One region of the Enterobacter sp. Taxon_2 genome, then DNA from elsewhere that is predicted to be linked to it. Evidence: predicted binding sites of a transcription regulator. Region 1 holds the regulator's gene; the other holds the start of a gene.

Region 1 (4,066 bases):
GTGACCGTAAAGACGTCACTGAAGATAAATACAAAACCAACCTTTCTCACTCCACCTGGAACGCCAACCTGGACTTCCAGTCAGGCTATGCCGCGGATATGTTCGGTCTGGATATTGCTGCGTTCACCGCGATTGAAATGGCGGAAAACGGCGACAGCGGCCACCCGAACGAAATCGCCTTCTCCTCCAGCAACAAAGCCTATGATGAAGACTGGTCCGGGGATAAGAGCGGTATAAGCCTTTACAAAGCCGCTGCGAAATTTAAATACGGTCCGGTATGGGCGCGCGGCGGTTATATTCAGCCTACTGGCCAGACCCTGTTAGCACCGCACTGGAGCTTTATGCCGGGTACCTATCAGGGTGCGGAAGCGGGAGCTAACTTTGACTACGGTGATGCGGGTGCGTTGAGCTTCTCCTATATGTGGACCAACGAGTACAAAGCGCCGTGGCATATCGAGATGGACAAGTTCTACCAGAACGATAAAAAAACCAAAGTCGATTACCTGCACTCGCTGGGCGCGAAATACGACTTCAAAAACGATCTGGTGCTTGAAGCGGCATTTGGTCAGGCACAAGGCTATATCGATCAGTACTTTGCCAAAGCCAGCTATAAGTTTGATGTCGCGGGTAGCCCGCTGAGTACCAGCTACCAGTTCTACGGTACGCGCGATAAAGTCAGTAACGGTGGGGTCAATGACATTTATGACGGCACCGCGTGGCTGCAGGCACTCACCTTCGGCTACAAGGTTGGCCAGGTTGATTTGCGTCTGGAAGGCACATGGGTGAAGGCGGAAGGGCAGCAGGGCTACTTCCTGCAGCGTATGACTCCGACCTACGCCTCCTCCAACGGCCGTCTTGATATCTGGTGGGATAACCGCTCAGACTTCAACGCCGACGGCGAGAAAGCGGTCTTCTTCGGTGCAATGTACGATCTGAAAAACTGGAACCTGCCTGGCTGGGCGGTGGGCGCTTCTTACGCTTACGCCTGGGACGCAAAACCTGCCGACATGGCAACACCGGATGCTTACTACGATCCAAACTATCGTCTGAAAGAGTCTTCCTACAGTCTGGATGCAATCTATACCCTGCAGGATGGCCGCGCGAAAGGCACGATGTTCAAACTGCACTTCACCCAGTATGACAACCACTCCGATATCCCGAGCTATGCGGGCGGTTACGGCAACATCTTCCAGGATGAACGTGACGTGAAATTCATGGTTATCGCCCCATTCACCATCTTCTGATAAACGCACCGGCGGGCTGAGTCCCGCCGGTATGGAGACTGTATATGATGAAAAAAATCGTAGTTGTCGCGTTGCTGGCATCAGGGCTGGTGGGGTGTGCTCAGACTCAGGCACCAAAAGAGGACTCCCGCCTGAAGGAGGCGTATAGCGCCTGCATTAATACTGCGGAAGGTTCGCCGGAGAAAATTGAAGCCTGCCAGAGCGTGCTAAACGTGCTGAAGAAAGAGAAAGCGCATGAGCAGTTCGCGACGCAGGAAAATGTCCGCGTAATGGATTACCAGGCCTGTATCCAGGCGCGTAAAACCGGCAACGATCAGGAAGTGGCGAAGCGTTGCGACCAGATTTGGAAAGAAATTCGAAGTAATAACAGTAAGTAACTCGTTGTTATCATGCCCGGTGGCGCTGCGCTACCGGGCATTTTTTTAGGCAAAAAAAAAGCCAACCTTACGGCTGGCTCAGAATATGAACACTTGTTTATTTCGCGTCGTGCGCGTGGTCGTCTTCGCGGCAATCGCCTTCAGCGCAATGACCGTAAAGGTACAGGCTGTGGTTGGTCAGGCGGATGCCATGACGCGCGGCGATTTCACGCTGGCGTGATTCGATGGAATCATCGCTGAATTCAATGACCTTGCCGCAATCGAGGCAGATCAGGTGATCGTGGTGCTGCTGCTGGGTCAGTTCGAAAACAGATTTACCGCCTTCAAAATTATGACGGGTAACAATGCCCGCGTCATCAAACTGGTTCAGCACGCGATAGACGGTAGCCAGCCCAATCTCTTCACCCATGTCGATAAGACGTTTATAAAGGTCTTCCGCACTGACATGGTGATTGTCTGGACCCTGAAGCACTTCAAGGATTTTTAACCGAGGAAGCGTAACTTTCAGGCCAGCCTTCTTTAATGCGGTATTGTTGTCAGTCATGCGGAATCTGTCCTGTTGCTAAACGATTCACTTCTGTAGGAAGTGACAGAAAATGCACCTGGGATAATGCGTCTCATTATAGAACTGCCATGGCTAAATGAAAACTGCAAGTCTCAGGCAAAATATGCTTATAAAAATGGGGTATCACCAACAAACTTGCTCAATGGAAAACCACATTTTATCAGGGAGACATTGTACAGGTCTGGGCGAAAAAGTTAAAAGATTGTAGCGATTAATTTAATCGGTTTGACCTGGGGCATGGGCGCAACCGCGGTTGCGCCGCGAAAAAATCAGGCGTTCAGAATATCGTCCAGGTGCAGTTCTTCACGGATCTGCTTCACCCACTTCTCAACACGCTCGGCGGTCAGTTCTGGCTGACGGTCTTCATCGATGGCCAGCCCCACGAAGTGATCGTCATCGGCCAGGCCTTTAGACGCTTCGAAGTGGTAACCGGCGGTCGGCCAGTGGCCTACAATAACCGCGCCATTCGGCTCAATGATGTCGCGGATGGTGCCCAGCGCGTCACAGAAGTATTCGGCGTAGTCTTCCTGATCGCCACAGCCAAACAGGGCGACCAGCTTACCGTTGAAGTCGACTTCTTCCAGCGTCGGGAAGAAATCATCCCAGTCGCACTGGGCTTCACCGTAGTACCAGGTTGGGATACCCAGCAGCAGAATGTCATAGCCTTCCAGATCTTCTTTGCTGCTCTTGGCGATGTCATGCACATCAGCAACGTCTTTACCGAGCTGTTTTTGAATGTTTTTTGCGATATTTTCGGTATTGCCGGTATCACTGCCAAAGAAAATGCCGATGATTGCCATGAGTAAAATAACCTCTTGAAACTTAATAGTATGGTGGCGCAATTCGGCCACGGATAAGGGCAATAATAGCAGAACTGGCAACCCTGCGGAAACAGCTATCGCGCAGGACTGCACTCTGTGCTACATGAAAAGGGTGATAAAGAGGATTTTCAGACTTATGCCTGGCCGCGTAACGTCTCAAGCTGCGCGATCAACATCTCTTCAATGAGTTCGCTGCGGCTGATATTTCGCGCGTCGGCCAGCTCGTTCAGCGCATCGACGGCGTCGGCGTTAAGCTTCAGTTCGACACGCTTAAGCCCACGATTTTTATCGCGTTTAAGCTGGTTGCGTTTATTGATACGCAGCTGTTCATCGCGCGAAAGCGGATTCGTCTTGGGTCGTCCCGGGCGACGCTCATTCGCGAACAGATCTAGTGTCGTACGGTCCGTTTGTTCTTTGGCCATGATTCTGAGACTTCGGGGGAAACACGCCGCCCTGCTAATGCCCGGGCGATAAGCGCGCCATCATACATCACCAAAAACGGCACGCCAACGACTGGACGCCTGCAGCCTTCCAGTCGCTTTCTTTTTAATCAATTTGCAGTATCAGCAAGATAGCGGCGAATGGCGCGCAGCACGGCGTCAGGTTTTTCCGCATGCACCCAGTGCCCGGCACCGGCAATAACGTGGGCGCGAGCCTGCGGGAATTGGGCCAGCAGCGTGTCGCGGTACGCGTCGGTTACGTAAGGCGAGTTTCCGCCGCGAATAAAGAGGGTAGGGTGCGGCCAGGCGGGGACGGTTTTCCAGCCCACGATGTTGTTGTACTGGTCCCAGAGCACCGGCACGTTAAAACGCCATTGTCCGTCAACAAACGACTTCAGCAGGAACTGCACGACGCCTTCTTCATCAAGATGCTCACGCATGACGGCAGCCGCCTGTTGGCGTGTCGCGACACCCGCTTCTGTGACCGCATTAATGGCGGCAAAAATCTCGTCGTGACGACGGACGTCATAATCCACGGGCGCGACGTCAATTACCACCAGGCCGCTAATACGGTCCGGGGCCAGTGCCGTTAGGGCCATCACCGCTTTACCACCCATTG
Region 2 (4,066 bases), 2.2 Mb from region 1:
CGGTATTACTGGCTTCAGCCCCGCTGATCGCCACTGCGGGCGAAATCACCCTGTTGCCATCAGTAAAATTACAAATTGGCGATCGTGATGACTACGGCAGATACTGGGACGGTGGCTACTGGCGCGACCGTGACTACTGGAACCGTCACTATGAGTGGCGCGGAGACCGCTGGTGGAAACATGATAACGGCAGACACCGCGGCTGGTATAAAGACAGCGCCTACGAGCGCGGCTACCGTGAAGGGTGGAACGATCGTGATGACCGTCGCGGCGGCTGGGGTCGCGGCAAAGGTCACGGACATGGCCACCACGGTCATGACGACTAACAGCAAAAAGGAGCCTCACGGCTCCTTTTTCTTTTAGAGTCCCAACGCTGTACCAATCAGCAGCCACAGGTTCAGCGCCACCACCACCACGACGATGGCCCACCCGGTCCGTTTCACCAGCGTTGAGTTGACCAGTTCGCCCATCAGGGTTTTATCGCTGGTAAAGATCAGCAGCGGCACCAGCGCCAGTGCGATGCCAAAGCTTAGCAGCACCTGGCTCATGACCAGAATTCGCGTTGGGTCGAGCCCCATCAGAATCACCACAAATGACGGCAGCATGGTGACGGAGCGACGCACCCACAGCGGAATATGGAACCGGACAAACCCCTGCATCACCACCTGGCCTGCCAGCGTGCCCACCACCGTGGAAGAAAGACCGGCAGCCACCAGGCTAAGACCAAATATCGTGGCGGCAGCATGGCTCAGTAGCGGCTCCAGCGTGAGATACGCCTGGTCGAGATCGGCAATACCGGTGTGACCGTTAAAGTGGAAAGCGGCAGCTGCGGTAGCCATCATCGCCAGATTGACAAACCCGGCGATGGTCATGGCGATCGCCACGTCCCATTTGGTGGCGGAGTAACGCTCTTTGCGCGTCCCACCGTGGAGATGCTGCGTCAGCGAGGAGTGCAGGTAAATCACATGCGGCATGATGGTCGCCCCCAATACCCCGGCGGCCAGGAACACCGCTTCCGAGGTTGGCAGGCTTGGGATCGCCATCCCTTTAGCGAGCTGCGCCAGATTCGGCTGTGAGAAAATCAGCTCGACGATATAGGCCGCCGCGACAAACAGCAGCAGACCGCCAATGACCTTCTCCAGCGGCTTTTGACCCCGACGCTGTAGCATCAGGATCAGGAACGTGGCAATCCCGGTGAGTACCGCCCCCTGCAACAGCGACACGCCCAGAATCAGCTTAAAGCCGATCGCTGCGCCGATAAACTCAGCGAGGTCAGTGGCCATAGCGATGATTTCCGCCTGGATCCAGTAGAGCCAGACGGCCAGACGCGGATAATGGTCGCGAATTTGCTCCGCCAGGTTTTTGCCCGTGGCAATCCCCAGCTTTGCAGAGAGCATCTGAATCAGCATCGCCATCAGGTTAGCCCAGACGACCACCCACAGCAGCTTATAGCCGAAGCTGGCCCCGGCCTGAATATTGGTCGCAAAGTTACCTGGATCGATATAGCCAATGGCAGCGATGAACGCAGGTCCCATTAATGCGAACCGCAACTTGCGCGCGGCTCTGCCACTGCTACCCTCTACGCGACTGTTTGTCATTTCTGCCTCTGAAATATAGCCTTTGCTATGTTTAATGCTATCAAAATGAGAATGATTATCAAGTTCATTTGTGAAGTTTACAGTGATTTCTCTGATAGCTTTGAACGATAGACGGGCGGGTAAGTGGGGCGATCTAACAGAAACTGAAATCGCGCGCGCTTTTGTGAAGACTAGCACACAAACTTAACTTTTCACTCATTTACCTAACATAACAAAAATGTATTGTGGATCACTATTTTTGAGACTCGTCACAGGATGTAACTATAGTGTGTCCTCGATCTCGTTTTCTTTTCGCTTGTTACATAGAATGTGCACGAAAATTAAACCTGCCTCATATTTGGAGCAAATATGGACCGCGTCCTTCATTTTGTCCTGGCACTTGTTGTCGTTACTGCACTCGCATTGCTGGTCAGCACAGACCGCAAAAAAATTCGTATCCGTTATGTTGTCCAGCTGCTGGTCATTGAAGTTTTACTTGCGTGGTTCTTCCTGAACTCCAACGTAGGCCTCGGCTTCGTAAAAGGCTTCTCCGAAATGTTCGAAAAACTGCTCGGATTCGCCAATGAAGGGACCAACTTTGTCTTCGGTAAAATGAACGACGAAGGTCTGGCGTTCTTCTTCCTGAAGGTTCTCTGCCCAATCGTTTTCATCTCCGCACTGATCGGTATTCTGCAGCACATCCGCGTTCTGCCGTTCATTATTCGTGGAATTGGCTTCCTGTTATCCAAAGTGAACGGCATGGGCAAGCTGGAATCCTTTAACGCCGTCAGTTCCCTGATCCTCGGTCAGTCTGAGAACTTCATCGCGTATAAAGATATTCTCGGCAAAATGTCCCGTAACCGCATGTACACCATGGCGGCAACCGCAATGTCTACCGTTTCCATGTCTATCGTGGGCGCCTATATGACCATGCTGGAGCCAAAGTATGTTGTTGCGGCGCTGGTTCTGAACATGTTTAGCACCTTTATCGTTCTGTCGCTGATCAACCCGTACCGCGTTGACGCCAGCGAAGAGAACATCCAGATGTCAAACCTGCACGAAGGCCAGAGCTTCTTCGAAATGCTGGGTGAGTACATTCTGGCCGGTTTCAAAGTGGCGATTATCGTTGCCGCCATGCTGATCGGCTTCATTGCGCTGATTTCTGGCCTGAACGCCCTGTTCGCCGCGGTGCTGGGTATCTCCTTCCAGGGGATTCTGGGCTACATCTTCTACCCAGTTGCATGGGTGATGGGTGTTCCGGCTCACGAAGCGCTGCAGGTGGGCAGTATCATGGCAACCAAGCTGGTTTCTAACGAATTCGTTGCGATGATGGATCTGCAGAAAATTGCCAGCACGCTTTCTCCGCGCGCGGAAGGCATTCTCTCCGTGTTCCTGGTCTCCTTCGCTAACTTCTCGTCAATCGGGATTATCGCGGGTGCGATTAAAGGCCTGAACGAAGAACAGGGTAACGTGGTTTCTCGCTTTGGCCTGAAGCTGGTTTACGGCTCTACGCTGGTGAGCGTCCTGTCTGCTTCTATCGCAGCACTGGTACTGTAACGTTTATCGTTAAACAAAAAACCGGGAGCCTGGCTCCCGGTTTTTTTATGCCCGCAACTCTTCCAGCGGTTTGGGTTTACCTATCAGGTAGCCCTGCAGGTAATCCACGCCGAAGCGAAGCAGCATCTCCCGCTGCTCAGGTGTTTCTACATATTCCGCAACAACGCACAGCGATTTCGTCTTCGCCAGATTACACATCGACTGGACGATCATCGCATCCATATCGTCGGTACAAATGTCTTTAACAAAACAGCCGTCAATTTTAATGATATCTGCCTGCAGACGTCTGAGACGCTCGTAGTTGGCGTAGCCAGTACCGAAATCATCAATGGCAATCCGGAAACCGTAATCCCGCAGCTGCTGAATATTGTGGATGCTGCAGCCAGAGTTTGAGAAGGCCTGCTCTTCGGTGATCTCAATCACGACGGCCTGCGGCGCAACGCCGTAGCGTTCAAAGAGCGCGCAAATCTCGTTCGCCACCTCTTTTTGCATCAGCGTGAGCGGCATCAGATTGACGGAAAAACGGGCGCCGGCCTGCGTTGCAGGGTGATCGCGCAGCCACACCAGTAATTTTTCCATGACGCACATATCAAACCGATGGCTGAGGTTGAACTGGGCAATCAGCGGAATAAAGCGGTCAGGGGTGAAGATCTCGCCCTCGCTCTCCATACGCGCCAGGATTTCGTAATACCCGCTCCCGTCCGCCTTCTGGATCGGTTGCGCGTATAAATGGAACTGCCCCGCCTCAAGGGCATGCTTAATTCGCGCCAGCATCAGGACACGCTCTGTCGTTTGGCCTGATGCCGCCTCAAGGCTATTTGTGAGCGCGAGAACGTTTTGCTCTCCGCAGGCCTGCTCTGCCAGCCAGCTCAACTGTCCCAGCGTGTGATGCAGCTTTTCGCCGTTTTCGACCATTCCCCAGGACGCGCCAA

What was found. Region 1 encodes Fur, which represses iron uptake genes when iron is present. Its sites were predicted from a motif close to ATAATAATGAGAACNACTATCAA; they were not measured.
Region 2: the regulator Fur is predicted to act here: its motif matches at 1,638-1,660, upstream of AC4IC4_RS16545 (Nramp family divalent metal transporter).

What each region holds. Positions count from the first base shown of each region.
Region 1 covers NZ_CM178024.1:1,289,404-1,293,469, forward strand. The annotation lists gene chiP (chitoporin ChiP) at 1-1,244, shown strand, start outside; gene chiQ (ChiQ/YbfN family lipoprotein) at 1,292-1,621, shown strand; gene fur (ferric iron uptake transcriptional regulator) at 1,719-2,165, opposite strand; gene fldA (flavodoxin FldA) at 2,456-2,986, opposite strand; gene ybfE (LexA regulated protein) at 3,142-3,429, opposite strand; gene ybfF (esterase) at 3,558-4,066, opposite strand, start outside.
Region 2 covers NZ_CM178024.1:3,491,280-3,495,345, forward strand. The annotation lists gene AC4IC4_RS16540 (DUF2502 domain-containing protein) at 1-326, shown strand, start outside; gene AC4IC4_RS16545 (Nramp family divalent metal transporter) at 360-1,598, opposite strand; gene AC4IC4_RS16550 (NupC/NupG family nucleoside CNT transporter) at 1,947-3,134, shown strand; gene AC4IC4_RS16555 (sensor domain-containing phosphodiesterase) at 3,180-4,066, opposite strand, start outside.